DNA from 4 places in the Kytococcus schroeteri genome. Region 1 is predicted to be linked to each of the others. Evidence: predicted binding sites of a transcription regulator. Region 1 holds the regulator's gene; each other region holds the start of a gene.
The links. The regulator LexA, encoded in region 1, represses DNA repair genes until DNA is damaged. The targets are predictions, from matches to a motif close to TCGAACANNTGTTCGA.
Positions count from the first base shown of each region.

Region 2: the regulator LexA is predicted to act here: its motif matches at 5,872-5,887, upstream of ACFFHC_RS05355 (HNH endonuclease signature motif containing protein).
Region 3: the regulator LexA is predicted to act here: its motif matches at 2,986-3,001, upstream of ACFFHC_RS02790 (HNH endonuclease signature motif containing protein).
Region 4: the regulator LexA is predicted to act here: its motif matches at 1,992-2,007, upstream of ACFFHC_RS03380 (HNH endonuclease signature motif containing protein).

Region 1 covers NZ_JBHLVH010000013.1:188,303-195,726, forward strand. The annotation lists gene ACFFHC_RS06615 (LysR family transcriptional regulator) at 1-225, opposite strand, end outside; gene ACFFHC_RS06620 (aminotransferase class V-fold PLP-dependent enzyme) at 308-1,549, shown strand; gene ACFFHC_RS06625 (patatin-like phospholipase family protein) at 1,628-3,013, shown strand; gene ACFFHC_RS06630 (NAD-dependent protein deacetylase) at 3,010-3,945, shown strand; gene lexA (transcriptional repressor LexA) at 4,004-4,702, opposite strand; gene ACFFHC_RS06640 (LysM peptidoglycan-binding domain-containing protein) at 4,985-5,365, shown strand; gene ACFFHC_RS06645 (hypothetical protein) at 5,585-6,016, opposite strand; gene ACFFHC_RS06650 (cutinase family protein) at 6,318-7,424, shown strand, end outside.
Region 2 covers NZ_JBHLVH010000012.1:29,851-37,274, reverse strand. The annotation lists gene ACFFHC_RS05380 (ABC transporter permease) at 1-614, opposite strand, end outside; gene ACFFHC_RS05375 (thiamine ABC transporter substrate-binding protein) at 611-1,786, opposite strand; gene ACFFHC_RS05370 (DUF4235 domain-containing protein) at 2,069-2,434, shown strand; gene ACFFHC_RS05365 (hypothetical protein) at 2,559-3,152, opposite strand; gene ACFFHC_RS05360 (alpha/beta hydrolase) at 3,463-4,344, opposite strand; gene ACFFHC_RS05355 (HNH endonuclease signature motif containing protein) at 4,365-5,651, opposite strand; gene pdhA (pyruvate dehydrogenase (acetyl-transferring) E1 component subunit alpha) at 5,990-7,117, shown strand; gene ACFFHC_RS05345 (alpha-ketoacid dehydrogenase subunit beta) at 7,114-7,424, shown strand, end outside.
Region 3 covers NZ_JBHLVH010000004.1:212,003-219,426, reverse strand. The annotation lists gene ACFFHC_RS02800 (catalase) at 1-1,576, opposite strand, end outside; gene ACFFHC_RS02795 (cysteine desulfurase family protein) at 1,686-2,882, shown strand; gene ACFFHC_RS02790 (HNH endonuclease signature motif containing protein) at 3,063-4,439, shown strand; gene mnmA (tRNA 2-thiouridine(34) synthase MnmA) at 4,516-5,688, shown strand; gene ACFFHC_RS02780 (NAD-dependent succinate-semialdehyde dehydrogenase) at 5,820-7,202, shown strand; gene ligA (NAD-dependent DNA ligase LigA) at 7,283-7,424, shown strand, end outside.
Region 4 covers NZ_JBHLVH010000005.1:41,073-48,496, forward strand. The annotation lists gene paaN (phenylacetic acid degradation protein PaaN) at 1-232, shown strand, start outside; gene ACFFHC_RS03380 (HNH endonuclease signature motif containing protein) at 379-1,914, opposite strand; gene ACFFHC_RS03385 (DUF6318 family protein) at 2,199-2,888, shown strand; gene ACFFHC_RS03390 (hypothetical protein) at 2,890-3,762, shown strand; gene ACFFHC_RS03395 (excinuclease ABC subunit UvrA) at 3,854-6,211, shown strand; gene ACFFHC_RS03400 (hypothetical protein) at 6,284-6,547, opposite strand; gene ACFFHC_RS03405 (amidase domain-containing protein) at 6,682-7,424, opposite strand, start outside.

The DNA.
Region 1 (7,424 bases):
CAGGGTGAGCACGGTGACGGCGTGGCGGGCCAGCACCTGCCCGGCCTGCGTGAGGCGCACCGTGCGCCCCTGCCGCTCGACCAGGGGGGTGCCGATGCGTCCCTCGAGACGGCGCACCATCTGCGAGATGGCGGGCTGGGTGTAGCCCAGCGAGTGGGCGGCGGCGGTGAAGGAGCCCTGCTCCGCGATGGCGCGCATGATGCGCAGCCCGGCCGTGTCGATCATGGGCTCACTGTAACTTGCTGTTGGGCCTCGGCAAAGGATCGCGCCATTGTGTAATCGGACGTCCGCTCCCACAATGCCGTCCATGACGATGACGCCGGCCCGTCCCCTGTCCTGTGAGCCCGCCGTGGCCACCCGCCACGTCGAGCCCGCCGAGCCCGCCGAGCCCGCCACGCCGGCCAGCGCCCTCGCCGGCGGCGAGGACGCGCCCGTGCCCGGGGCCGCGGACGAACCGGCCCCGGGCACGCGGGACGCCGCGTGGCTGCGCGACCAGTTCGCCACCACCGGCGGCTACCTCAACGCCGCCACCTGCGGCCTGCCCACCCGGCGCACCACCGAGGCCATGGCCCGCGACGCCCGGCGGTGGACCACCGGGGACGTCTCGCCGGTCGGGTACCACGAGCACGTGGAACGGGCCCGTGCGCTCTACGGCCGCCTCGTAGGGGTGCCGGCCGACCGCGTGGCGACCGGCTCCCAGACGTCGGTGTTCACCGGCATGGTGGCCGCGGGGCTGCCCGACGGCGCCGAGGTGGTGGTGGTAGAGGGCGACTTCTCCAGCCTCGTCTACCCCTTCCTCGTGCAGGCCGAGCGCCCCCACCCCACCCGCGAGGGCGGCCGCATCACGGTGCGCTCGGTGCCGCGCCAGGAGCTGTGCACCTCCCTGCGCGAGGAGACCGCGGCCGTGGTCTACAGCCACAGCCAGAGCGCGTGCGGCAGCCTCACCGCCCCCGATGCCGTGCGCCGCGCAGCCGAGGCCGTGGGTGCCCTGACGGTCTGCGACGTCACCCAGTCCGCCGGCTGGCAGGCGGTGGATGCCTCGCTGGCCGATGTGACGGTCTGCTCGGCCTACAAGTGGCTCTGCCACCCGCGCGGCGTGGCGTACATGACGGTCTCCGAGCGGGCCATGGACGCCCTCGTGCCGGTGAACGCGGGCTGGTACGCCGGCGAGGTGGTCTGGGACTCCATGTACGGCCCGGCCATGCAGCTCTCCTCGCGTGCCTCCCGCTTCGACGTCTCGCCCGGCTGGCCGCTGTGGCCCGGTGCCGTCGCCGCTCTGGAGGACTTCCTCCAGGTGCCCACCGGTGCGGTCAACGCCCACGACGTGGCGCTCACCAACCGCCTCCGGGCCGGGCTGGGCCTGGCACCCTCGGACTCCGCCATCGTCAGCCTGCCCATGCCGCCGGAGGCCGCGCAGGCCGCGGAGCGGGCCGGGCTGACCCTCTCGCAGCGGGCCGGGGGGGTGCGCCTGAGCTTCCACGTGTGGAACACCGAGCAGGACGTGGACCGCGCCCTGGAGGTGCTGGCGCCCTTCGCGCAGCGCGGCTGACGCCCGGCCGGTCCGGGGCAGGGCGGGTGGCCGACGAGCCGTCCGGTCCGGGCACGCACGTGTGGTGTGATGCTCTGCGTGCCCGACTCCCTGCTCCCGGACCCCGCCGGCGCCCAGATGGCCGCCGCCCGGGACGAGGCGCACCACGGACCCAGCTGGCGCGGACCCCGCCGTGGCACGGCCCTGTGCCTCTCCGGTGGCGGGTTCCGGGCCGCCCTGTTCCACCTGGGAGCCCTGCGCCGCCTCAACGAGCTGGGCATGCTCGGGCAGCTGCGCACCGTCTCGGCGGTGAGCGGCGGCAGCATCGCCGCGATGCTGCTGGCCGACCCCCGCCTGGGCTGGCCGACGCCGGACGCCCTGAGCCAGAGCATCGACTCGGCCGACCTGGTGGAGCCCGACCCGAGCGCCCCGCCGCTGCCGCGCGGCGACACCGTGCCCGGTGGCCTGTTCTCCGCCCCGCGGGTGGAGGGGTTCGAGCAGTACGTGGCCGAGCCGCTGCGTCGCCTGACCCGTCACAACCTGCGCACCCGCGCGCTGGTGTCGGGCTGGGGGCCCAAGGTGCGCCGCCCGGCCGACCGCAGCTCCCGGGTGCTCGCCGACCAGCTGGTGGACCACATCGACTGGTGGGCGGCCGACCTGCGGGAGGCCCGCCGCACCGCCGGCCCCGCCGTGGTGGTGGAGGCCACCGAGCTCGCCCACGGGGTCAACTGGACCTTCGCCGACTCCCGCGCCCACCCGCCGCGGGGCCGCGTCGGGGACTACCGGCTCGGCTACGGCGACCCGCCGGCGGGGCTGCGCCTGGCCGACGTCGTCGCGGCCTCGAGCGCCTACCCGCCGTACTTCGCGCCGTTCGACCTGGACGCCACGACGCTCGAGCTCAGCGGGGGTCACGCCGGGCACCTCGACGCGGCCGCCCGCCCCCGCATCGAGCGCACCGTGCAGCTGCTCGACGGCGGCATCTACGACAACCTCGCCCTGGAGCCGGTGTGGCGCGACCACGCCGGGGTGCTCGTGAGCGACGGGGGCGCGGTGTTCCGGGCCCGCAGCGCCCGCACGCCGTTGGGGCGCATCCTGCACGTCATCAGCATCGCCGCCGGTGGCGGGGAGGTGACGCGTCTACGCTGGCTGCACTCGGCCTTCAACTGGGGCGTGGTCGAGGGGGCCTCGTGGGCCATGGACTCGCGGGTCCCGCAGAGTTACCCCATCGAGGTGGCGGCACGCATCAACGCCATCCGCACGGACATGGACGCCTTCAGCGAGGCCGAGCAGAAGATCATCGAGCGGCACGGCTACGGGGTGGCCGACTCGGCCATCAGGCGGTACGCCCCGCACCTCATCCTGCGCGACGCGCCGGCGCGCTACCCGCACCCGGAGGTGGCCGACCCCGAGGTGGCGCTGCGGGCGCTGCGTGGGTCGGGGCGGGTGTCGCTCGTGGGGCGCCGGCCGCGGCGGGGGCGCGCGTGAGTGCCGGCGGCACCCTGCCCGAGGTGGCCACGCCGGTGACCCTGCCGCCGGAGGTCGTGGCCGCGCCCCAGGAGGTGGAGGCCCTCGCCGAGCTGCTGGCGACCCGCCGCCTGGCCGTGGTGACCGGCGCGGGGATGTCCACCGCATCGGGCATCCCGGACTACCGCGGACCGGACGGGGTGCGCCGCGTGCAGCCCATGACCATCGGGGACTTCCGTGCCGGCCCGGCCTCGCGGCTCCGCTACTGGGCGCGGGCCTTCGTGGGCTGGGAGCGGTTCACCGGCGCTCGTCCCAACACCGGCCACCGTGCGCTGGCCGCCCTGCAGTGCGAGGGGGTGGACACCGGGGCGGTCGCGGGCATCACCGGGGTGATCACGCAGAACGTGGACGGGTTGCACCAGCGGGCCGGGTCGCCGGACGTGCTCGAGCTGCACGGGACGCTCTCGCGCATCGTGTGCCTGGCCTGTGGGGCCACCGAGGAGCGCGAGCACCTGCAGGCGCGCCTGGCCGAGGCGAACCCCGACCACCGTCGGGTGGCGCTGGACGCCGGGCAGGTGCGTCCGGACGGCGACGTGGCCCTGGACGAGGAGGCCGTGGCGGCCTTCCGTGCGCCCCGCTGCCTGGCGTGCGGGTCCGACGAGCTCAAGCCGGACGTCGTGTACTTCGGGGAGAACGTGCCCCGCCCCCGGGTGGACGCGGCGTACGCGATGGTGGACGCCGCCGACGGGTTGCTCGTGCTGGGCTCGAGCCTCAAGGTGATGAGCGGGTACCGCTTCGCCCGGCACGTGCACCGCGCCGGGGGACCGGTGGTGGTCCTGACCCGCGGCTGGCACCGCGCGGACCGGGAGGCCACGCTCACGGTGGACGCGATGGTGCACACGACGCTTGCCGCGGTGGCCGACCGCCTCGGGGTGGGCGTCCCCGAGGCGTGACCCCCGTGCGGGAGCGTGGCGACCGGGTGCGCGCTGACCGGGAGTGCCCTGCGGGGGCTCAGACCCTGCGCAGCACCGCGGTGACCTTGCCCAGGATGGTGGCGTCGTTGCCGTCGATGGGGTCGAAGGCCGGGTTGTGCGGCTGCAGCCACACCTGGTTCTTGACCTTCTTGTAGGTCTTCACGGTGGCCTCGTCGTCGAGCAGCGCGGCCACGATGTCGCCGTTGATGGCGGCCTGCTGGCGGCGCACCACCACCCAGTCGCCGTCGCAGATGGCGGCGTCCACCATCGAGTCACCCTTGACGCGCAGCAGGAAGAGCTCGCCGTCGCCCACGATCTGGCGGGGGAGCGGGAAGACGTCCTCCACGCGCTCCTCGGCGAGGATCGGCCCGCCGGCGGCGATCTGCCCCACGACCGGCACGTAGGAGGCCGGCGGGCGGGAGTCGGCCGCCTCGGAGGGGTCCCAGGTGTCCTCCGGGAGCTTGCGGTACCCGCGGTCGCCCGGCCACTGGGCGTCGAGGATCTCCAGCGCGCGGGGGCGGTTCGGGTCGCGGCGGATGTAGCCCTTGCGCTGCAGTGCGTTGAGCTGGTGCTGCACGGAACTGGCCGAGGCGAGCTCCACCTCCTCGGCGATCTCGCGCATGCTCGGCGGGTACCCGCGCTCGTCGATGGAGCGGCGGATGCACTCCAGCACACGGGTCTGCCGGTCGGTCAGCGGCTCGTTCCGGCGCAGGCCGGGCTCGTTCTTCTCGGTCATGTCGGGGTCCCCCTTCGCGGGTCGTCGCGGCGGAGAACTGCGCGTCATGACGCCGGATCTCCGAGGTTGTCGGTGGTCACCGCTTCACTGCGTGGTGTCGGCAGGGCGTGCGGCGGGAGGTCCCGCTCGTACGCACGGCCGACAACCGGTGCACACAGGATACGACGTCACCGTCCCGCCAGAAGGACATCCGTTCGGGCGTGTCTTGGTGAGTGTCGGTCACCTGTGCTACACATAGTACAGACATGCGACGGACATCCGTCCGGACCTGGAGGAGATGACATGACTGCGATGACTGCGATGCCGCTGGAGGTGCGACCCGTTCGCCGTGGCGGGCGCCCGGTCGCGTCGGCCCGGGGGGCGGTGCGCCCGGCACCTCGCATGCGACTGACGGCCCGGGGGCGCGCGGCGCGACAGGCGCTCGTGATTGCCGTGGCGGTGGTGATGGTGCTGCTCGTCGCCTGGCAGGCGACCGGCGCCGGCCGGGACGCGGGGGTGGCCGAGCGCGTGGTGGTGGCCCAGGACCAGACGCTGAGCCACGTGGCCGTGGAGCACCTGCCCGAGGTGCCCGTGGACCGCGCGGTGCTCATGCTGCAGGAGGCGAACGGACTGGGCACCAGCCAGGTGCAGGCCGGTCAGGAGCTGGTCATCCCGCGTCGTTGACGAGGGAGTCGGCCCGGCCGGGGAGGAGGGACCGGCCAGGAGGGGGTCGAGGACTGCGTGGTCCTCAGGGACGTGTGGCCACGCGTGATGGGGTGCGCCGCGGACGTGAGACATCCGTGGCAGGGACGCCCCGTGAGGGAGAGAGCCCTCCCCACCGCCTCGTGGCGGTGGGGAGGGCTTCCGCTCGTGGGGGACCTGTCCGGGCGTGCCGTGGCCCGGTCAGTCGAGGGGGGTACCGGTGGCGCGACGCCACATGGGGCCGAGGCCCTCGAAGGGCGCGAACCAGCCGGAGATGTGCACGTCCATGACGAGCCCGTTGACGCCGGCGGTGAGGAAGTCGCTGGCGCCGCGCACGACCTCCACGGGCTGCAGGGCCAGCAGGTCGCCGGGCTCCTCCGCGTCGAGCATGCCCTGCTCCACCGCGAAGTGGCGGGCCCGCTCGCTGCTGGTGAACCCGAGCAGCATCATGGCGCCCTCGATCTGCGCGGCGACGGGAGCCACGGACCCCTCCGGCCCCGCGGGCAGGAACCACCAGCGCGGCAGGGCGAAACCGGCCCTCCACAGGGCGGTGATGGTCTTCTGGTCGCCACGGTCGCGCGTGAGGGCGTGGAGGCGGTCGGTCTCGTTGGGGGCGGGCATGGCGAGGTCCATGGCCCCACTCCACCACACGCGGGGCCCGCCCGGTGGTCGCAGCGCCGCAGCCGGGGCTCGGACTCGTCGTGCGTGGGTGGTGCAGGAGCGGGGTGGCGCAGAGGTGGCACACCCCCTGGCGGCGTCGCGGAGGGCTGGCACCATGGCCGGTGTGAGCGTGCGTCGGTCCGGTGGGTGGCGTCGCGGTGGGGCCGCGGCGACGGTGGTGGGGGCCCTGGTGCTGGGAGCCGCACCCCTGTCTTCCGCGGGAGCCGGGACGGCGCCTTCCGTCGCCGCGTCAGGCGCGCCCCGCCCGCACGCCATGGCGCACGCTGCTGCGCGCGACGGGAACGGGTCGGATGTCGACACGGGGCCTGCCGCTCGCATCGAGGACCCGACCGGCCGGCGCCCGGGCCGCACCGGCACGTGGGGCGACCACCCGACCGCCTCGCGCGACCTGGGGGACCTGCCCTGTCGGGAGCTGCTCTTCGTGGGGGTCCGTGGGTCCGCCGAGCAGGTGCCCTGGGGCAACACGGTGAACCGTGCCCGGGAGGGTCTCGCCGAGCGCCTGGACCGGTCGGTGAACCAGGTGTGGCTGGAGTACCCGGCGGTGGACCCGCACACGCTGCGCACCGCCGACCTCGAGGGCGCCGTCCTGGAGGCCACGCCGCGCGCGAGCCGGTACTTCGCCTCGGTGGACGCCGGCAGCGCCGAGCTCACGCGCGTGCTGGGTGCCAGTGCCCGGGAGTGCCCGGGGCAGCAGGTGGTGGTGGTCGGCTTCTCGCAGGGTGCGCAGGTGATCACGCGCGCCCTGGCCGGTGGTGCCGACAGCTCGACGCTGGCCGCGGCGCTGCTGCTGGGGAACCCCGCGCACCACCCGGGGCAGAACGTCCGGGAAGTCGGTGGACAGCTGGACACCCCCGCCATCGGGCTGGCGGCCACGCTGACCTACCTGCGCTCCCGGGCGCGCCCGCAGGAGACCACCACGCGGCGCCAGGCCGTGCACAACCTCGTCTCGGAGGTGTTCGCGCTGCACCGCGGCGAGGTGTCCAACAGCTCCATCGCGGCCACACTCGAGGCCGGTGGCGACGTCATCGCGCCGGGGGAGTACTCCCGCGTGCTCAGCATCTGCAGCACCGGTGACGTGGTCTGTGACGCCGCGCCGGCCATGAGCCGGGTGCTGACCTCGGCCACGGGCCTGGAGGACGAGTTCGCGACCGCGCGGCCCATCCACGGCGGGTATGCCGGGGAGGTGCTGCGCCCCGGCATCGAGGTGCTGGTGGACCTGATCGCCCCGGACGACGCTCCGCGTGACGCGTCGGGTGACGCCTCGGGGCGACCGCGCGACGGCGGCGAGGGGACGCATCAGGGGGCGCGAGAAGGGGCGGACGAGCGTGCGCACGGGGGCGTGGACGGCGCGCCGCACGGT
Region 2 (7,424 bases), on a different contig from region 1:
CTGCAGAACAGGAAGACCACCACCGCGGCGCTCGTGATGGCCGGGGCCAGGCGGGGCAGGGTGATGTCGCGCAGCACCTGCCAGGGCGCCGCACCCAGCGAGGCGGCGGCCTCCTCGGCGCGGCGGTCCAGCCCGGCCCAGGCCCCGCCCACGGTGCGCACCACCACGGCCAGGTTGAAGAACACGAACGCCGCCCCGATGGCCCACGGCGTGCCGTCCCAGCCCAGGAATCCCAGCGGCCCCTGCGGGCTGAGCAGGCTGCGGAACATCACGCCCACCACCACGGTGGGCATGACGAAGGGCATCACCACCCACGAGCGCAGCAGGCCCCGCAGCGGCAGGCGCAGCCGGTACAGGGCGAAGGCCGTGGGCACGCCGAGCAGCACGGTCACCGCGGTGCCGGCCAGCGCCATCGCCACGGTGAAGCCGAGCACGCGCAGGGTGCGGCTGCGGCCCAGCACCTCGGGCACCACCGAGAGGTCGAGCTGGCCGTGCGGGGCCAGGCCGCGTCCCACCATCGTGCCGACGGGCAGCACGAAGAAGACGGCCAGGAAGGCCAGGGGCAGGGCCGCCCAGAGCAGGGGGACCCACGCCCCTCCGCGGGAGCGCCTCACTGGCCGGTGGCCTCGCTCCAGCGCGTCAGCCACTCCTCGCGGTGCTCCTGGATGCGGGCGGCGTCCACCTCGATGGGCTCCTTGGCGGACGGGGCCCACTTCTCCCACTCGGCCGGGAGCTCCACGTCCGAGCGCACCGGGTAGACGTACATCGACTCCGGCAGCCCGGCCTGGAAGTCCTTGCCCAGCAGGTACTCCACCAGTTTCGCGCCCGCCTCGGGCTCCTCGGCGCCCTCGAGCACGCCGGCGTACTCCACCTGGCGGAAGCAGGTGTCCAGCAGGGCCGAGGTGGTGGGCTCCTTGCCCCCCTCGGGCACGGTGAAGGGCGGGCTGGAGGCGTAGCTGAGCACGATGGGCCGGTCCCCCTTGCCGCCGCCGGCGGTGAAGTCGACGGTGTACGCGTCCTCCCAGCCGGCGGTGATCTTGGCGTCGTTGGCCACGAGGTCCTTCCAGTACTGCTCCCAGCCGTCGTCGCCCTTGGCACCGATGGTGGCCAGCAGGAAGGCCAGACCGGGGCTCGACGTGGCGGCACCGGGGGTGACGAACAGGCCCTTGTACTCGGGCTTGGTGAGGTCGTCGAGACCCTGGGGCGGGTTGACGCCCTTCTTCTCGAACCACGTGTCGTCCACGTTGACGCAGACGTCGCCGTAGTCCACCGGGGCCAGGCGGGCGCCCCCGTCGGTCTCGATGGTGTGCCGGTCGACCCCCTGGGGCAGCGACACACCGTGCTCGGCCACCACGCCCTCGGCCAGGGCCCGGCCGCCGAACGTGTTGTCGATGCCGAAGACCACGTCGCCCAGCGGCTTCTCCTTGGTGAGCACCAGCTTGTTGGTGAGCGCCCCGGCATCGCCGGACTTCAGCACCTTGACCGTGATGCCGGTGTCCTTGGTGAACTCCTTGAGCGCACCCTTCGGCGGGTTGAACGAGTCGTGGGTCACGAGAGTGACGGTGCGGCCCTCCAGGTCACCGTCGGAGGCGCCGTCGCCGGAACCCTGCGAGGGCGACGAGGACTCCTGGTCGGACCCCTCACCCTGGCCGCCCAGGGAGCACCCCGCCAGCAGGCCGAGGGCGGTGACGGCGGCCAGACCCGTCGTGACCGCGCGACGGGGGGCCCGGACGGCCGTGGTGCTGCGGTGCGGGGAGGGGCGAGTGGGCTGTGCGGTGGTGGGCATGTGCGCTCCTGTGTCGACTTCCTCCGCCGGCGGTCCCGGCCAGGTTCCAAGGGTCTGCGGTCTCCCGCACTCTCAACGCTCCGGGCGCTCCCCTGTCGTGGCCCCGAACATACCCCCTGACCCGCGCGCCGGTCGGCCGACCCGGTGGCGGCCGCGCCATGCCACCCGGCGGAGGTCACACCGCACCACCGGGCGGGGGCGGGTGCGTCGTGACAGACTCGGGAACGATTGCACGACCGCCGCGCACACCGCGCCGGCGCCCAGCAGGCGAAGGAGAGTTGCATGAACCTCGCGTACAAGGCCCTCGCGACCGCGCTGCCGATCGTGGCCAGCGTCGTGGCCTCCAAGGTGGCCGACGGCACCTGGAAGATCACCACCGGCCGCTCGGCCCAGAACCCGGACGACCCGGAGGTGGGCATCAAGGAGGCCGCCGCCTTCGCGCTGCTCTCCGGCGCCGCGGTGGGTGTGGCCAAGATGCTGGCCAACCGTCAGGCCTCGCACTTCTACATGAAGAACAACGGCATGCTGCCGCCGGAGCTCACCAAGCGCCTGGGTCTCACCGAGGAGCAGTCCCGCGCCAAGGCCCAGGCCAAGCTGGCCTCCGAGGGCAACCGCAAGGACGCCAAGAAGGCCGCCGCCAAGGCCTGAGTCACAAGGCTCGGCCCAGCGCCCCGGCGCCCCGTCCACCCGATGCGGTGGGCGGGGCGCCGAGCGCTGTTCCGGGCCGGGCCGACGGGTGCAGGTCAGGTGGTGTGAGGGGCTGCCCCGCAGGTCAGAGGTCGCGTCGGAGGTCGCCCCCGGGGTCGCGCCCGGGGGCGCGCCGGAGACCGTGCCGGGGGCTCTGGGCCCATGCGGCGCCCGCCCATGCGAGGGCGGCCACGGCGAAGGCGACACCGAAGGTCACCCGTCCTGCCGGCGGCAGGTAGTACTGCGGCAGCACGAGCGCCACCAGACCGCCCAGTGGCCAGCCCGCCCACCGCAGGCCCCCGTGGGCTGCCCGCTGCCACGCCAGGGCCGCCAGCAGCCCGGCCGCAGCGAGCATCAGCAGACCGGCAGCGAACAGGGACACGCCCACGAAGTTGCCGCGGACCGCCTCGACCAGTGCCATGGCCTGATCCGGGGCGAGATCCTCTGCTGACACGGCACGACCCAGCTCGTGCAGGGCCAGCGCCTCGACCCCGTAGTAGGGCATCACCAGACCGGCACCCACCAGACCGCACCAACCGCACCAGCGCGCGATGCGGGAGGCCTTTCCGGGAACCAGCTCGGAGCAGCGCACCGCCACCCAACCCACCGAGGCGAGTGCCGCCATGCCTGCCAGGTGGGCCACCACCCAGAGTGGCTGGGCGAAGGCGGCCAAGGCCACGGCAGGGTCCTGTGAGTGGTCACCGTAGGGGCGCAGACCGAGGTAGACAGCCATTCCCAGACCAGCACCCACGAGAGGGACCATGAGCCGCGGCGAGGGCGCAGCACGGCCTGGGGAGGGGGTGCGGGGATCCGAGACGGGATCGGGACGACCGGCGGGATGAGTGGGCATGTGATCTTCCGGGAATGGCCAGTGGTCGGGCACTCCTGACCGTAGGACACTCATCTCTCCGCCCGACACTGTCGGAACGTGACCATGGGCCGCACAGCAGGTGCGCCACGGTGGCCGGTGGTCGGGGACCGACCTCGCCTCAGCCGCGGAGGAAGTCCGCCACGGCCCGGATGTAGCCGGGCCGGTCGGCGAAGTAGGCCCCGCAGTGGTCCACCCCGTCCACGATGCGCAGCTCGGCCCCCTGGCCGGCCGCAGCCGCCAGCCGGTGGGCGTGGGCCACGGGGATCACGGAGTCCTCGGTGCCGTGCACGAGCAGCAGCGGGCGCGGTGCGATGTCGGCCACCACTTCCACCGGCTCCACCTCGCTGAACCGGTACCCGTAGCGCCATCGCGTGACGCGGTCCACCAGGTGCACCAGCGGCACCGGGGGCAGCCGCATGCCGCGAGCCGCCGTCGCCACCACGTCGCGCATGTCGGCGAAGGACGAGTCCGCAACCACCCGTGCCACCCGCTGGTCCCGGGCGGCCACCTGCAGGACGACGGCGGCACCCATCGAGAACCCGACGAGGTCGATGCCGGCACCCGGGCGCCGGGCGGCCACCCAGTCGAGGGCGGCCTCGAGGTCGAGCTGCTCGTAGTGCGCCAGGGACTGCGGGCCGTCGGCGGAGTCCCCGTTGCCGCGGAAGTCGAGGAGCAGGACCGACCACCCCTCGCGCCACAGCCCCGGCCCGATGCCGAGCATGTCCGCCTTGGAACCGCGGTGGCCGTGGCACACCACCGCCACCCGGCCGGACTCCCCCTGCAGCCACCAGCCCGCCAGGCGCGTGCCGTCGGCCGCGTGAAGTTCCACGTCCTCCACCGCGTCGTCGGGCACCCGCACCTCGTAGGGCGTGAACCCGTAGGGCACGGGCGGGCGCTGCGGCCCGCTGATCTGCCGCGCACCCCACAGGGCCCCCACCGCGGCACCGGCCATCCCCACGGCGGCGGTGACGGGCAGGGCCAGCAGGGCGGTTCGACGCATGGCGCCACCCTACGAGGGCCTCATCCAGGCTCGGTGGACTCACCGGGCGGGTGCCACACCCACCGGTTCCCGGTGCGAGTGGCCGTCAGGCCGTCCCGGTGCACCACGGTGTGGTGCCGCGAACAGAGCAGCACCAGGTTGTCCAGGTCCGTCGGCCCGCCGTCGATCCAGTGGGTGATGTGGTGCGCGTGGCACCAGCCCGGTGGACGTCCACACCCCTCGAAGGAGCAGCCACCGTCGCGGCGCGCCAGGGCCATCCGTTGGGAACCGGTCGCGAACCGCTCCGCCTCCCCCACGTCCAGCGGCACCGAGTCCTTGCCGAGGACCACCGGGACCACCTGCGCGTCACAGGCAGCCTGCCTCACCTGCGCCGGGGTCATGACCTCTCCGTTGACCGTGGTGGCAAAACCTGCCGGTCCGGCGTCCTCCACCGTGTCGGCCAGTCCCCGCCCCCATCCCACCCCGCGGGGGCCACGAGGCCGCCGCGCCAGCTCGGAGACGAGCGCCTGGTGGTCCAGGGTCACCACGAGCGTGGTGGAGCCCGACAGGCCACAGCCCCCGGCCGTGCCGTCTCGGTCAGCCGCCTGCGCACGCTCCACCAGCTCCAGCAGGGCGTCCGCGCGGCGACGAGCCGGGGACCGAGGGTCCCGCACGACCTCCCCGTCCACGTCCCGCCCGGGCCGTGGAGCTGCCAGCCCGTCCACCGCCGCACGCACCCGCGCGGCGTCGGGCTGGTTGAGCTCCCACGTGAAGCGCACCAGCCCGGTGGACAGCGTCCGCTCGGTGAGCACCGAGCACTCCTTGGCGTGGTCGTCCTGCTCGTCGAGGGCGTGCTGGCCGAAGCGGGCGATGATCTCGCGCGACAGCTGCCGCAGCGCACGGTCACCCGCTGTGTGCCCCATGGCGGCCAGGTTCTCCGCGTGCGTGAGGTAGTGGCCCAGCACCTCCGCCCGGTCTGCCCCGGGCAGCACGGGCCGCACCTTCTCGGCCTCACGCAGCATCACGTGCGCAGCACCGACCGAGACCCCGCCACCCCAGACCGCATCGGCCAGCGGACCTGTCCCCGGCTCCGTGGTGGCCTCGCCCACGGTGGCGATGGCGTGGGCCCGGCCCGCGTCCACGATGCCCGCCTGCTGACGCACCCAGGCCGTGGTGCCTGCTGCCCGGGACTCGTCGACCACGCCCCGGGTGTACGCCTCGGCCGTCAGTCCCGTCATCGCCGCCTCGGCCGCCCGCACGAGATCGCTCAGCATCCCCACCAGGGGCGCCAGGTCGTCGGACGCCACCCGCCACAGCTCCGGCCGCACGGTCTGCAGCCCTGCGATGACCCCCTCAGCCCGCGCGAACAGGCACGCCGCGTCGTCCGCCCTCCCGGCCGCTGGTCCCCCGGGATCCGTCCACGCACCACCGACCCCGCCGTCCTGCCGCTTCACACCGATCACCCCCGTGACCCCTCGCGTCGGGAACGCACCACGGCGCCCCCACCTCCGATCGACACCCCCACCATACAACACACTTACGATGCAATGCAACACATGTTCAACACACCATCCGCCCGGCGACGCCCGGCCCCGCCCCACCACACCCTGCACGCGACCTGAGCCATACTGCGTGGTGGCCCACGTCACACCACCCGGGAGGACCCATGCCCACCCCGCAGGACCTGCTGCCCAGCAGCGAACCGGTCCAGTTCATCGCCCCCGGCGGCGAGCTGACCGCCCAGACCCACCCCCGCGGCTACCGCCTCCCCGAGGCCGACCGCCTGCTCGCCCTGCACCGGGGCATGGTGCTGGGCCGTCGCTTCGACAAGCAGGCCACGGCCCTCACCAAGCAGGGCCGCCTGGCGGTGTACCCCTCCAGCCACGGCCAGGACGCCTGCCAGGTGGCCTGCGCCCAGGCGCTGCGCGAGGACGACTGGTTCTTCCCCACCTACCGCGACTCGATGGCGCTGGTGACCCGCGGCATCGACCCGGTGGAGGTGCTCACGCTCCTCAAGGGCGACTGGCACGCCGGCTACGACGTGGCCGCCACCCGCACCGCCCCGCAGTGCACGCCGCTGGCCACCCAGCTGGTGCACGCCGCCGGCACCGGCTCGGCCCTGGCCCGCAAGGGCTCCGATGCCGCGGTGCTCGCCTTCATCGGCGACGGCGCCACCTCCGAGGGCGACTTCCACGAGGGCCTCAACTTCGCCGCCGTGTTCAACGCCCCGGTGGTCTTCGTGGTGCAGAACAACACGTACGCCATCTCCGTGCCGCTCTCCAAGCAGACCAAGGCACCCTCGCTGGCGTACAAGGGCATCGGCTACGGCATCCCGTCCGAGCAGGTGGACGGCAACGACGCCGCCGCCGTGGCCGCGGTCATGGACGCCGCCCTGGAGCGCGCCCGCAGCGGCGGCGGTCCCACCCTGCTGGAGCTGCACACCTACCGCATGGACGCCCACACCAACGCCGACGACGCCACCCGCTACCGCGAGGACTCCGAGGTGGAGGGCTGGGTGGCCAAGGACCCGATCGTGCGTCTGGAGCGCTACCTGCTGTCCCAGGGCCTGCTCGACGAGGCCGCCGTCGAGGCGATCCACGCCGAGGGCGAGGAGCAGTCCGCCCGCCTGCGCGAGCGCATGAACGCCGACGTCCAGCACGACCCGCTGGAGCTGTTCGAGCACGTCTTCGCCGAGCCCACCCCGCAGCTGCTGGAGCAGCGGGCCGTCGTGGAGGCCGAGCTGGCCGCCGCCCGCGCCGACCAGGACCACACCGCCCAGGAGACCACCCGATGACCGTGACCATGGCTCAGGCCCTCAACCAGGCCCTGCGCGACGCGATGACCGCCGACGAGAAGGTGCTCGTGTTCGGCGAGGACGTCGGCACCCTGGGCGGCGTCTTCCGCATCACCGACGGCCTCACCCGCGACTTCGGCGAGGAGCGCTGCTTCGACACCCCGCTGGCCGAGGCCGGCATCATGGGCTTCGCCGTCGGCCTGGCCATTGAGGGCTTCCGCCCCGTGGTCGAGATGCAGTTCGACGCGTTCGGCTACCCCGCCTTCGAGCAGGTGGTGAGCCACGTGGCCAAGATGCGCAACCGCAC
Region 3 (7,424 bases), on a different contig from region 1:
TGCCCTCGGCGGCATCGGCCTTGGCGTCCTGCGGCTGGCCGCCCGGGTTGCGCTCGGCCTGCCCGGCCTTCACCGCGGCCTCGATGCGGGCGCCGGTCTCGGCGTCCACGGCCTTCCAGTAGTCGAACGCGCGCTCCAGCACGTCGCCCTTCACGCCGCCCAGCAGGTGGCCGGCGACGGTCTCCACGAAGCGGTCGCGCTGTGCGTCGTCCATCACCTCGCGCACCAGGATCCCGGGCTGGGTGAAGTTGTCGTCCTCCTCGCTGCGCACGGTCTCGGCACGGCGCACCAGCTCGCCGGAGACGGGGTAGGAGTCCTCGGCCGCGCCCGTGCCGTCCGAGTAGGGCGTGCCCATCGAGTTGGCGGCGTACATGGCCGCGTCCCCGGAGTGGTCGTACGCCATCGGGCCGTCGTAGGAGTAGGTGTGTCCCTCCACGCGGTGCCGGTTCACGGGCAACTGGTGGTAGTTCGGGCCGATGCGGTGGCGGTGGGTGTCGGCGTAGGAGAAGACGCGCCCCAGCAGCATCGTGTCCGGGGACAGGCCGATGCCGGGCACGGTGGCCGACGGCTCGAAGGCCGCCTGCTCGATCTGCGCGAAGAAGTTCTCCGGATTGCGGTCCAGCGTCATGACGCCGACCTCGTGGAGCGGGTAGTCCTCGTGGGAGACCGTCTTGGTGACGTCGAAGATGTTGGTCCGGTACGAGAAGCCCTCCTCGAAGGGGATCACCTGCACCGAGAGGGTCCACTTCGGGAAGTCGCCGGCCTCGATGGCCTCGAACAGGTCGCGGCGGTGGAAGTCGGCGTCCTCGCCGGCGATCTGCGTGGCCTCCTCGCCGGTGAGGCCCTCCACGCCCTGCTGGGAGTGGAAGTGGTACTTCACCCAGAACTTCTCGCCGGCCTCGTTGACCCACATGTAGGTGTGGGAGCCGTAGCCGTTCATGTGGCGGTAGCTGCGCGGGATGCCGCGGTCGCCCATGAGGTAGGTGACCTGGTGGGCGGACTCCGGGTTCATCGTCCAGAAGTCCCACTGCATGTTGTTGTCGCGCAGGCCGTTGCCACCCATGCGCTTCTGCGAGCGGATGAAGTGGGGGAACTTCATCGCGTCGCGGATGAAGAAGATCGGGGTGTTGTTGCCCACCAGGTCGTAGTTGCCCTGGGTGGTGTAGAACTTCAGCGCGAAACCACGGGGGTCGCGCCAGGTGTCCGGGGAGCCCATCTCACCGGCCACGGTCGAGAACCGGGCCAGCATGTCGGTCCGCGTGCCGGGCTGGAAGAGGGCGGCCTTGGTCCAGCGGCTCACGTCCCGGGTCACCTCGAAGGTGCCGAACGCGCCGGAGCCCTTGGCGTGCACCACGCGCTCGGGCACGCGCTCGCGGTCGAAGTGGGCCATCTGGTTCACGAAGTGGGCGTCGTGCAGCAGGATCGGCCCGTCCTGGCCGGCGCGGAGGGACTGGCGGTCCGAGGGGGCGGGCGCGCCGGTCTCGGTGAGGGAACCCGAGGTGTCCGCGGAGGTGGGGTGCGGGTCCTGGGCGTCGGCGGGGTCTCCGGGGGCAGGGGAGGTCTCGTAGGTGGCCATGTCCCCAGCATGGCACTGTGCGGTCTGCGGGCAACTCGAGCGCGGACTGCCCGCCCGCCGTCGTCCCGGACCCACCGCGGGGCGCGTCACCCCGTCGAGGAGGACCACCGTGCAGCACCCCGTCGAGGCCATTTACCTGGACCACGCGGCGAGCTCGCCGCAGCGCCCGGAGGTCACCGAGGCGATGGCCCGCGTGGCCGGCTTGCCGGGCAACCCCTCGGCCACGCACGCCTTCGGGCGGCGCGTGCGGGCCCTCGTGGAGGAGGCCCGCGAGGAGGTCGCCGAGCTGCTGGGTGCCGAGCCGGCCGAGCTGCTCTTCACCGCCGGGGGCACGGAGGCCGACAACCTCGCGGTCATCGGGGGCTACCGGGCGCTGCCCCGGGGTGCCGGGGTGGTGACCACGCGCACGGAACACGCGGCGGTCACCGAGGCCGTGGGTCGTCTCGTGCAGGCCGAGGGGGCCGAGCTCGGCTGGGCGGAGGTGGACGCCGGGGGCCTGGTGCCGCCCGCGGCGCTGGCCGGCGTGCTCGACGCGTGGGGGAGCGGGGGCGGCGCGGGGCCGGACGCGGGCACCCGGCCGGCGCTCGTCAGCATCGTGTGGGGCAACAGCGAGACCGGGGTGCTGCAGGACGTGCCGGCCCTGGCCGAGGTGGTGCGGGCGCATGGGGGCGTGCTGCACGTCGACGCGGTGCAGGTGGTGGGGCACGCCCCGGTGGACGTGGCGGCCAGTGGCGTGCACCTGCTCTCGATGGCGGCGCACAAGGTGGGTGGTCCGCAGGGTGTGGGGCTGCTCGTGGCGCGGCGGGGCGTGGGGCTGCGGCCGGTCAACCACGGCGGTGGGCAGGAGCGGCGCATCCGGTCGGGTACGGTGCCGGTGGCACTGGTGGTGGGGCTGGCCGCGGCGCTGCGCGCGGCGCTGGCCGACGGCGCGGCCGAGCAGGCCCGGCTGCGGGGGTTGCAGGAGCGGTTCGAGGCGCAGCTGGCGGCGGTGGCCGCGGCCCGGGTGACGGGAGCGGGGTCGCCGCGGCTGCCGCACGTCTCGCACGTGACCTTCGCGGGCTGTCGCAGCCAGGACCTGCTCTTCCTCCTCGACGACGCGGGGGTGGCCGCCTCGGGCGGGTCGGCCTGCGCGGCGGGCACGAGCCAGCCGAGCGCGACCCTGGCCGCGATGGGGCGCGGCGCCGACGAGGCCGCCTCCGGCATCCGCTTTTCCTGGGGGTGGTCGACGACGGTCGAGGAGGTGGACCGCGCCGCGGCCGCGCTGCCGGGGGTGGTGGAGCGGGCCCGGGTGGCCGGGCAGGTCTGAGGGGGCGCGGCAGCGGCCGCGTGCCGGGGCCGAGGGACACGGCGGGACCGAGCGGAGACCGGTGGGTGCCCATCCACAGATGTACTACAGGTGTTGCATGGAATCGAACACCTGTAGTAGGGTGGGTGCGTCGACGGGGAACGACACGAGGCATCGCAGGGAGCACCGAGGGGGTGGCGCATGGACCTCGACCACGGCAGGGCACAGGCCCCGGCTGCGCCCGAGCGGGAGGCCGTCCGGCGGACGCACGGGGGGCCGCGCAGCCTCGACCTGCTCGAGGACGTCCGCGTGCTCGCCCCGCAGCTCGTCGCCTGGCGGCACCGGATGTGGCAGCTCGGCTCCGACGAGTTGGGCACCGTGCTCGAGGCGCTCGAGGACCTGACCCGTGCCGCGCAGGCCGCCATGGCGGGCGTGGCGGCCGAGGCGGTCGGCCGCGGGGTCGTCCGGGACTCGCGGGCGGCGTCCACCACCGACTGGATGCGCCGCCAGGGCGGGGTGACCGAGCCCGGGCGGGCGCACACCCTGGCCCGTGTGGCCGAGGCCTCACTCGAACCGGGGACCGAGTCGCTGACCGAGGCGGTGTGGGGCGGAGGTGTGGCCGTCGACCACGCGGCGGTGGCGCTCAAGGAGTCCGAGAAGGTGATGCCGCTGCTGCCGGGTGCCGACCGGTCGGAGGTGCTGGGGCACTACCTGACCGTCGCCTCGTCCAAGGACGCCTCGCGCCGCACGCTGCGCCGGCTGACGCGCGAGATCATGGCCCGCTACGGCGAGGACCGCCTCGACGACCTCGACGAGCGCGCCCGGCGGTGCAGCAGTCTCACCGAGCGGGAGCTGCCCACCGGGCTCGTGCGCTTCCAGCTCGACCTCAACCAGCCCGACGCCGCCCGTTTGCGTGCGGCCGTCCACGGGCTGTCCGCCCCGCGCTCCGCCAAGGGGCCCGACGGGACACCGGTCCGGGACACGCGCACGCCCGGGCACCGGCGCGCCGATGTACTCATGGAGCTCGTGCGCCGCGCCCAAGCGGCCGATCGGACCCAGTCCGCCAACGGGTGCGGGCTGTCGGGATCCACCACCCTGGTGGTGACGATGACCGCCGACGGGCTGCGGCAGGCGCTCGCCCAGGCAGGGTCGCGCCGTCAGGGCTGGGGTCGGGGGATCGGTGACCTGCACGACGGGGGAGAGGCGACCTTCGGCACCACCACGCACGGGGACGTGCTCACCGCCACGCAGCTGCGGCGGGCTGCGTGCGACGCCGCCGTCATCCCGATGGTGCTCGGCACCAACGGGGCGCCCCTGGAGGTGGGGCGAGTCCGCCGCCTGGCGACGGGCCCTCAGCGGGCCCACATGACGAAGCGCGACGGCGGGTGCACCTTCCCGGGCTGCACGCGGCCGCCGGGGTGGTGCGAGGCCCATCACGTCGTCCACTGGGCCGACGGAGGGGCGACCGGGGTGTCGAACATGGCCCTGCTCTGCGGTCGCCACCACGACGTGGTGCACCGGGACGGGCTCTCGGCCCGACTGGTCGACGGCACCTGGGAGTGGGACGACCCTCCGTAGACTGGGCAGCCCCATGACGAGCCCGCAGATCTCCACTCCCGCCCAGCCCACCGCCCTACCGGCATCCGGTCGGCGGCTGCGGGTGGTCGCGGCCATGAGCGGTGGGGTCGACTCGGCGGTGGCCGCAGCCCGCATGCTCGAGGCGGGCCATGACGTGGTCGGGGTCCACCTGGCGCTCAACCAGTCGGCGCAGACGCTGCGGGAGAGCGCCCGTGGCTGCTGCACCCTGGAGGACGCGGGCGACGCGCGGCGCGTGGCCGACCGGCTCGGCATCCCGTTCTACGTCTGGGACATGGCCGAACGCTTCCGGCGCGACGTCATCGAGGACTTCGTCGCCGAGTACGAGGCGGGCCGGACGCCCAACCCCTGTCTGCGGTGCAACGAGTCCATCAAGTTCGCGGCCCTGCTCGACCGCGCGGTGGCCCTCGGCTTCGACGCCGTGGCCACGGGGCACTACGCGCGCATCGTCGAGCGGGCACCGGGGCAGGCCCCTGTGCAGCCCGCGGAGGGCCGGGACGGGGTGCGCCCGATCGAGGAGGCTCGGACGGTCCGCGAGCTCCACCGGGCGGTCGACCCGGCCAAGGACCAGAGCTACGTCCTGGGGGTGCTCGATGCCGAGCAGCTCTCCCGCTCGTTCTTCCCGCTCGGCGACAGCACCAAGGAGCAGGTGCGTGCCGAGGCCGCCGAGCGTGGGTTCTCCGTGGCGCGCAAGCCCGACAGCCACGACATCTGCTTCATCGCCGACGGCGACACCCGGGCCTACCTGAACCGTCGGCTGGGGGAGCGGCCGGGCGACGTCGTCGACGTGGAGGGCACCGTCCTGGGGCGGCACGCCGGGGCGCACGGGTTCACGGTCGGGCAGCGCAAGGGCCTGGCGCTCCGCGTCCCGGCCGCCGACGGGGCGCCCCGCTACGTCCTGCGCACCGACCCGGCCAGCAACCAGGTGGTGGTCGGCCCCCGGGAGATGCTCGGGGTGGACGTGCTCCGCGCCGACCACGTGCGCTGGTGCGGGGCGGCGCCGGAGCCGGGGGAGGTGCTGCGCCTGGGCGCGCAGGTCCGGGCGCACGGGGCCGAGTACCCGGCCACCCTGACTGTCGGGACCGGGTCCTTCCTCACGGTGGTGCTTGACGAGGAGGTCCGCGGGGTGGCGCCGGGGCAGTCGGTGGTGCTCTACGACGGCACGCGGGTGGTGGGCTCGGGGACCATCGCGGCCACCGATCGCACCCGCGAGCCCCAACCCGCTCCCTGACCCCGGCGTCCTCGTGGTGGCCCGCGCCGACGCGCGGGGAACACGACCCCCCGCCCGTGGACGTTGACGCAGCCAGACCGCCCACCGGCGGATTCCGCGACGGGCCCCACGGCCCGGGATAGGAGCACATCGTGACTCACGCCTACCGCACTGAGAACCCCGCCACCGGCGAGGTGGTGCGCACCTTCCAGGAGCACACCAACGAGGAGGTGCAGGTCGCCATCGACCGGGCGCACGCCGCCGCCTCCACCTGGGCCGCGACGCCGGTCGCCGAGCGGGCCGTCCTCCTGGGCCGCGTGGCCACGGCGTACCGCGAGCGGTCGACCGAGTTGGCCGACGCCATCGCCCTGGAGATGGGCAAGCCGCTGAAGCAGGCTGCAGGCGAAGTGGAGCTCGCTGCCTCCATCTACGCCTGGTACGCCGAGAACGCCGAGCGCCTGCTGGCCGATCGCGAGCTGGAGCAGGCCGAGGGGGCGCAGCGGTCGGTCCTGCGCACCGAGCCCCTCGGTGCGCTGCTGGGGATCATGCCGTGGAACTACCCGTACTACCAGGTGGCGCGTTTCGCCGCCCCGAACATCCTGCTGGGCAACACGATCCTGCTGAAGCACGCCCAGATCTGTGCCGGGTCCGCCCAGCTCATGGAGGACCTCTTCACCGAGGCCGGGGCACCCGAGGGGGTGTACGCCAACCTGCGGATGAGCAACGAGCAGGCTGCTGAGGTGATCGCCGACCCGCGGGTCCGTGGTGTCTCCCTCACCGGCAGCGAGCGGGCCGGTGCCGCCGTCGCCGAGCAGGCCGGAAAGCACCTCAAGAAGGCGGTGCTGGAACTCGGTGGCTCGGACCCGATGATCGTCCTGGACGACGCCGACGTGGAGTCGGTGGCCCGCACCATGGCGAAGGCCCGCATGTCCAACTGCGGCCAGGCCTGCAACTCGCCCAAGCGCATGTTCGTGCCGCGTGCATCCTTCGACCGGTACGTCGAGACCCTCGTGGCGGGGGTCGAGAAGCAGGTGGTGGGCGACCCACGCACGGAGGGCACCCACATCGGACCCATGTCCTCGGCCCAGGCCAAGGAGGACCTGCTGGAGCAGGTGCGCGACGCCGTGGAGAAGGGCGCCACCGTCCACACGGGGGGCGCCGGCATCGAGGGCCCCGGGGCGTTCGTCCAGCCGACCGTGCTGTCGGGGATCACCCCGCAGATGCGTGCCTGGTCCGAGGAGCTCTTCGGCCCGGTCGCGATGGTGTTCCCCTACGACGACCTCGACGAGGCCGTCGCGCAGGCGAACGACTCGTCCTACGGTCTGTCCGGCTCGGTGTGGACCGGGGACCCCGAGCGGGGCGCAGAGGTGGCCGACCGCCTCGAGGTGGGCATGGCCTACGTGAACGAGCACGGCACGACCATGCCGGCGCTGCCCTTCGGAGGGGTGAAGAACTCCGGCTTCGGGCGCGAGCTCGCGTCCTTCGGCGTCGAGGAGTTCGCCAACCACAAGCTGGTGCGGGTGGCCGCCCGCTGACGCCCCGGCACCGAGCCCCGACGACCTCCTCGTCCACCACGACGGGGAGGTCGTCGGTGTCCTGCGGCAGAATCGATGCCGTGAGCGACACCTCGAGCACGACCGACGCCCCGGCCGACCCGCACGCCACCGACTCCCCGGACCAGCCGGACGAGGCGGTGCGCCACCGCTGGGAGGAGCTCGCCGAGCAGGTCCGCCAGCACCGCTTCGCGTACTACCTCG
Region 4 (7,424 bases), on a different contig from region 1:
CATGGCCGTGTACTCCACGGACGAGGGCGTTCTGGCCGACTCCCGCGAGGCCGCTGCGGATGCCGGCGTGGCCCTGAGCGAGAACCTCATGGGCCAGATCTTCGTGAACCAGACGGCCGCGTTCAGCGACTTCCACGGCACGGGGGCCAACCCGGCCGCGAACGCCGCCTACGCGGACGCCGCGTTCGTGAGCAACCGTTTCCGTGTGGTGACCACGCGCCGCCACGTCTGACGCGGCACCCGCGTGCGCCGGGCGGTGATCCCGCCCCATGGCGTCCCGGAGATCCTCGCGTCCGCCTCGGCCCGTCCCCGGCACCTTCCGGTGGCGGGCCGTGGTGGTGCTCGGCGCCTGGGCGCACCGCTCCCTCAGCCGTCGGCTCACCATGTCGACCCCTCCGTCCGCCACGCGAAGCGCACCGTGGCCACGCCGTGCTCGTCCCGTTCGATCGTGTGGGTCCGTCGTCTGTCGTCCAGCAGCCGGTGATGTCTGCCGCACAGCGGGATCCCGTTGGCGAGGTCCGTCGGTCCGCCACCCGGACGGAGCACCTGCCCGCTCGGTCCCCGGACGGGTGCCCACGGGTCGGCGTGATGGATCTCCGTCCAGGCGAAGGGCCGGTCACAGTCCTCCTCCGCGCAGTGGGAGTACTTCAACGCCAACGCCGAACGCTGCACCTCGCTGAAGAACCGCCGCTGCTGACCGAGGTCGGTCAGCTGCCCGGCTCCTCCCATCACTGCCGGCACGATCCCGGCCTGGCTGGCCAGCCGTCGCACCTGCTCGGCGGAGACGACCGCGCCGGACTCGGTGACGCCGGCCCGGTCGGTCTCGCCGCGCAGGGTCTCGAGGTCCGTGCGCACCAGCAGGATGGCGTTGGTCTTGGTGCCCAGATGGTCGGTGGGCAGGTGGTCGACGAGCTCGGCCAGGGCGCGCCCCTGCTCGTTGCGTCGTTCCAGCTCCCGGTGGCGCGACCCGCCGTCCCCGGTGCTCCCGCTGGCTGCACTGGTCGCAGCACCGCCGGTAGTGCTCTGGGGGCGGTTGCGTCGACGCGGCGAGGCCAGGCACTCCAGGGCCTTCTTGAGCATGTGGGCCTGCAGCTCAGGCAGCACGAACTGGCCGAACCACGTGCCGTCCTGGTTGTCCTTCATCCAGAACGACGCGGCGTCCAGCGCGGCTGTCTCCTCCGCGAGGACCTGTGTGTTCTCGTGCTCGTCCACCCGACGCACGTCGATCCCCAGCACCTCCGGTGCCCGGCGGGCCTCGACCCGCAACCTGCTGGGAGACCGGCGCTGGGCCAGGGCCACGAGGTGCGCCTCCAGACGAGCCATGTCAGCCTCGGGCGTTCCTTCGGGGAGCCCGTCGAGTGCGTCCACCACGATCACGGCGTGACGGTGGCTGAGCAGTCCCTGGTCGAAGGCGTCCGCGAGCAGTGGGTAGCGCGCAGCGGGTGCAGCATCCGTTGGCCCGGGCACCGCGGCGGAGCGGTCCGGGGTCGCGCCCGCCCCGTGGACACCAGGGCTCTGGACCGGCACGAGGCCGGCACCCGGGTGGGGCAGCGGGCCACCCGGCATCGCGTTGCCGAGGGCGTGTGCGAGCTTGCGGTCGCGACTCGCGTCGCGCGCGTCCCTCTGGGCCGCGCGCCCGGCGAACTGGCCGTCGTCGGTGTGCACCGACCGTCCGGACTCTCGCGCTCCGCGCACCACGTCCATGCTGCGCGTGCGGATGCGGTCGCCGCGGTTCGCCAGCACGGTGCTCTGCTCCACCACCCAGGCGAGCTGCGCGCGTTCGAGATCCACCCCGGTGGTGCCCAGTTCTGCCAGGGCCCGCATCACGGCCTCGTCCGCGGTGCGGGCTGCCTCGAAGGCGGCTTCGAGCGCTTCGAGGGGCGCGGGCCCTGCGAGTTCGATCGGTGTGGCCATGTCCCCTCCCTTCGTGTCTGGTCCACCTCGACGACAGTCATCATCGTACAGATGATCCAAGCAAGGTGCAACAGTGATCGAACATGTGGACGAGTGGCTGGTGGTGGGAGTGGAAGGGGTGCACCTGTGGACACGTGGCGCGCGTGGGCCGTCGACGTGTCTTGGGGGAATCGTTATCGGGATCCTGTGGAAAACCCTGCCGGTGGGGTGGTGCGCTGTGCCAAGGTGCCGGTGTTGCCCTTCGTCGCACCGGGAGACCCCTCATGCCCGCTCGCTCGCTGCCCGTGAAGACCGCCGTGCTCGCCGTGTGCGGGGCCCTGTTGGTGGGGGCGTGCTCCTCCGATGCGGAGGGGGGTGGCTCGTCGTCGACCACGCCTGATGCGGTGGAGACCTCCGCGCCGATGTCGTCACCGAGCGACGCGACGGCGCCGGGCTCGCCCGAGCCGAGTGGGGGTGGCTCGAGTGATGCGTCGCCGTCCGGCGGGTCGGGTGCGCCGACGTCGCCGGCGCCCAACACGTCCGACGGTGAGACTCCGGCTCCGCCGGTGATGCCGGCCGCGGCGAAGGAGAACACCGCCGAGGGTGCCGAGGCCTTCGGGATCTGGTACCTGAAAACGCTCAACCACCTTTATCAGCACCCCAAGGCGGGAGTGCTCGAGGAGTTCTCCGAGACGTCCTGTGGAACCTGTGCCCAGCTTGAGTCCACGGTGCGTGAGTCGGCGGCCGAGGGGCACCGAGCCACGAGTTCCCCGATGAAGATTCGCCCCACGGCCCGTGTCACGCCGCTGGGGGGAAAGAAGTGGATGGTCGGGGTGCGGTTCGATCAGCTCAAGACCGACTACGTGGATGAGTCTGGAGCCGTTGTTGAATCAGTTCCCCGGAGTCGGAACTCTGGATTCAGCATGCGCCTGGTGTTCCAAGACGGTTGGCACATCGTGGACATGCCCCTGCAGCGGCACGCCGAGGGTGCCTGACGTGCTTTCCTCGATCGTCTTCATGGCCACAGCCGGATCGGATTGTGATCACCAGATCGATTGTGAAGACTTCGACGACGGCTTCGGTGTCGGCCTGACCGTGGAGGAGGCGGAGGCGCTGGCGGACGCGGTGCCACCCCGTGGTGCCCCACCCGCACCGGGGAAGCCGCCGAAGCTGTACTACGAGTACGTCGTGTTCCCCTCGTGCGGCCAACCACCTGGCCCGTGGGACGGGTACGACTGCGGCCAGACCCACCACGGATGCGCCGGCACACCCTCTGGTGGCCTGCTCTACATGGTCTCCCAGCGCGTCATGCGCACGGAGGGCGACTCCGAGGTCGAGCCGTGGTCCCACCTGGACGACACCTGCTTCCCCGAGGCCGTCCCGGGCCGGTCCGGTGAGGTGGCCGACAAGCGCATCGCCAAGGCCTTCAAGGTCACGAAGTTCGCCCTGCCCGTCCCCACCTGGGACCCGCCCCGCACTGACCCCCTGGTCAACAAACCCGTCTACTTCACCACCACCTTCGCCAAGGCCGGCTACGAGCCGAACGAGACCCGCACCATCCCCCCATCACAGATGCTCGGCCACGACCTGAAAATCCTCCCCGAGCTCAAGAACGTCACCTACCACTTCGGCGACGGCGACCAGCACGGCCCCACCGTCGACACCGGCGGCGAGTACCCCGACGGCAACATCACCCACACCTACACCAAGGCCGGCACCCTCCACCCCCGCATCACCGCCACCTACACCGACCGCTACTCCCTGGACAACGGCCCCTGGCGCCCCCTCGGCATCGAGGTCACCGTGAAGGGCGACCCCGCCACCCTCACCCCCACCACCCTGGTCACCGAACTCGTCCCCAACCCCTGACCCGCCCTGCCAGCAACACTGGAGCCCTCCTCAAAACCCCTGCCCCACAACGCCGCCCGAGGTTGTCCCCGCGGGGTCATAGGCTCGCCCCGTGACCCAGGACCAGCAGTCCGCCCACGCCGCCGACCGCCACGACACCATCCGGGTGCGCGGCGCCCGTGTGAACAACCTCAAGGACGTCGACGTCGACATCCCCAAGCGCCGCTTCACCGTGGTCACGGGCCTGTCCGGCTCGGGCAAGTCCTCCCTGGTCTTCGGCACGCTCGCGGCCGAGTCTCGCCGCCTCATCGACGAGACGTACCCCTCGTTCGTGCAGCAGTTCATGCCGTCCAACCCCCGCCCGGACGTCGACTCCCTCGAGAACCTCAGCGCCGCCGTCATCGTCGACCAGGAGCGCATCGGCACCAACGCGCGCTCCACCGTCGGCACCGCCACCGATGCTGCCGCGATGCTCCGCATCGTCTGGAGCCACCTCTCCGAGCCCCACGTGGGTGGCTCGCAGGCGTTCAGCTTCAACGTCGCCAGCTCCTCGGGGTCGGGAATCCTCAAGGTGGACAAGAAGAACGCCAAGGGCGAGACCAAGAAGGGCGAGAAGGCCACCTTCGAGGTGATCGGCGGCATGTGCCCCGAGTGCGAGGGGCTGGGCACCGTCGCCAGCCTCGACGAGGACCTCATCGTGGACCGCGACCTCTCCCTGGACGACGGTGCGATCCTCGTGCCGGGCTACCCGGTGGACTCCTGGGGCTGGCGCAACTACGCGGAGTCCGGCGGCCTGGACCCGGCCAAGAAGGTGGGCGACTACTCCCAGAAGGAGTGGGACTGGCTGATGTACCAGGACGCCACCAAGGTCAAGATCGGCGACATCAACATGACCTACGAGGGTCTGATCGTGCGCATCCGCCGCACGTGGTTCGGCGACCGCGAGCCCAAGCAGGCCCACATCAAGGCCTACCGCGACAGGATCTCCACCACCGCCGCCTGCCCGGAGTGCCACGGCACGCGCCTCAACGAGGCCGCCCGCACCGCCACCGTGCACGGCAGGACCCTGCCCGAGGTGAGCGCGATGCAGGTGGACGAGCTCGCCCAGTGGGTCGCCGGCCTCGACGAGCCGAGCCTCAAGCCCACCCTCGCCAAGCTCACCGGCATGCTGCAGGCGATGACGGAGATCGGCTTGGGCTACCTCTCCCTGGACCGCGCGTCGTCCACCCTCTCTGGTGGGGAGGCGCAGCGCATCAAGATGGTGCGCCACCTGGGCTCGTCGCTCACGGACATCAGCTACGTCTTCGACGAGCCCACCGTGGGCCTGCACCCGCACGACATCGAGCAGATGGTGGGTCTGCTGCGCTCCCTGCGCGATGCGGGCAACACCGTGCTGGTGGTGGAGCACAAGCCCGCGGTCATCACCGCCGCCGACCACGTCATCGACATCGGCCCCGGATCGGGAACGGCCGGTGGCGAGGTGGTCTACGCCGGCCCCTTCGAGGGCCTGGCCGGCAGCGACTCGGTGACCGCCCAGCACCTCGAGCACCGCCCCACCCTCCGCGACGACGTGCGCACCCCGAAGGGCGCGTTGGAGATCCGCGGCGCGACCACGAACAACCTCAAGGGCGTCGACGTCGACGTGCCGACCGGCGTTCTCGTGGCTGTGACCGGTGTGGCGGGTTCGGGCAAGAGCTCGCTCATCCACGGCAGCCTGGGCAAGCGGGGCGACGTGCTGGTGATCGACCAGTCGCCCATCAAGGGCTCGCGCCGTTCCAACCCGGCCACGTACACGGGCCTGCTCGACCCCATCCGCAGCGAGTTCGCCAAGGCCAACGGGGTGAAGCCGGCGCTGTTCAGCCCGAACTCCGAGGGCGCCTGCCCCGAGTGCAAGGGCGCCGGCGTGATCTACCCCGAGATCGCCCTGCAGAATGCCGCGCCGACCCCGTGCGAGGTGTGCGGCGGGCGTCGCTTCCGCGAGGATGTGCTGGAGTACGAGTACCAGGGCCTGTCCATCGCCGACGTCTTCGACCTCTCCGTGGAGGAGGCCGCCAAGGTCTTCACCAGCGGCAAGGCCAGGACCCTCATCACGCGGATGCTGGACGTGGGCCTGGGTTACATCCGCCTCGGCCAACCGCTGCCCACCCTCTCCGGTGGTGAGCGCCAGCGCCTCAAGCTGGCCGCGCAGCTCAAGGAGTCGGACATCTTCGTGCTCGACGAGCCGAGCTCGGGCCTGCACATGGCCGACACCGCGAAGCTGGTGGACATGCTGCAGGGCTTGGTGAAGGGCGGGGCCACCGTCATCGCCATCGAGCACAATCTGGACGTTGTGAGCCAGGCCGACCACGTGATCGACGTGGGCCCCGGCGCCGGTCGCCAGGGCGGCGAGGTGGTCTTCACCGGCACCCCCGCGGAGCTCACGCTGGCCGACACCGCCACCGGCCGCGCGCTGAAGACCGCCACGGCCTGACGCGGTGACCGTGGCCAACGAGGCCCGGTCTCCCTGGTGGGGCCGGGCCTCGTCGGTCGATAGGGTCGCCGCTCAGCGGGGGATGTCCTCGTCGTGGGGCTGCACGACGTAACGGTCCCCGTCCTCGCTCACGTCCCACACGGTGACCGTCGCGACGGGGCCGTCGGCGGTGCTGACCTGCACCTGGTGGTTGCGGGCCATCTGCTCCCCGGTCAGCTCGCGGACCGTGAGCTCGGAGGCGGCGTCAGCGCCTCCAGCCTTCTCGCGCACGGCGTTCAACCAGTTGCTGGTCTTGGGCTCGAAGCCCTCCCCGGAGAACTCACAGACCGAGTCCACAGTGGCTTCGGGGCCGGTTTCCTTCAACAGGGCCGAGACCACCTCGGTGGGCGTCTCCCGCCCGCTCCCGCACGTGCCCTGGGAGCACCCCGTGATGGAGGCTGCTGTCAGGGCCGCGATCAGTGTAATGCGGATCAGACAGCGGTGGCGAACCATGTGCGTCCCGACTTACCCATGGCGGTGAAGGGCTTGTTGAGGGTGTCGGTGGTGTGGTACGAGAGCAGTGGGACCCCGTTATCGATCTTTGTGACCACCATGGTGTGGTTCATGTTGGCCGACCCACCTTCCTTGTACTGCAGGATGTCACCATTGCGCAGGTCATAGACGTTGGGGAGTCGCCCTGCCTGGCCAGACTTGTTGCGGGCAAAGCGGTAGAAGTTCTCTGCGCCTGCCCAAGTCCAACTTGCCTTGACCGCGAGGCCGCCAGAGTAGTACCACGTCGTGTCGTCTCTGTACCACCCGTTTCGGGTCCGCCACCCGCCTGCCTTAAGGGCTTGCGAGATGAAACTGGTGCAGTCGTTCGAGAACGGCTTGTAGGCGCTGTTCCTGGAGAGGGCGTGCCGGCGACCGTAGTCGCGCACGGTGGTGTTGTTGGCTACGTTCGAGTATCCGGTGTAGATGCCCGCCGCGGTGCCCCCGGTGGGACGCGTCGAGGATGAAGGAACCTGCAAGGCCGGCGGCAGAGGGGGCAACTCGGTGTCGGACGGTTCTACTGACTCGTCGGTGTAGTCGATGCCGAGTGAATCTGCCATGGAAGCTACTGAGGGGTCCGTTCGGACGATCTCAGGGGAGACGGCAAAGAACGTACCTGCCGGAACGCCTTGCGTGGCCTCGTCGACGATAACGAAGGTTTCCATCTCCTCCCACGTCGTTCCAG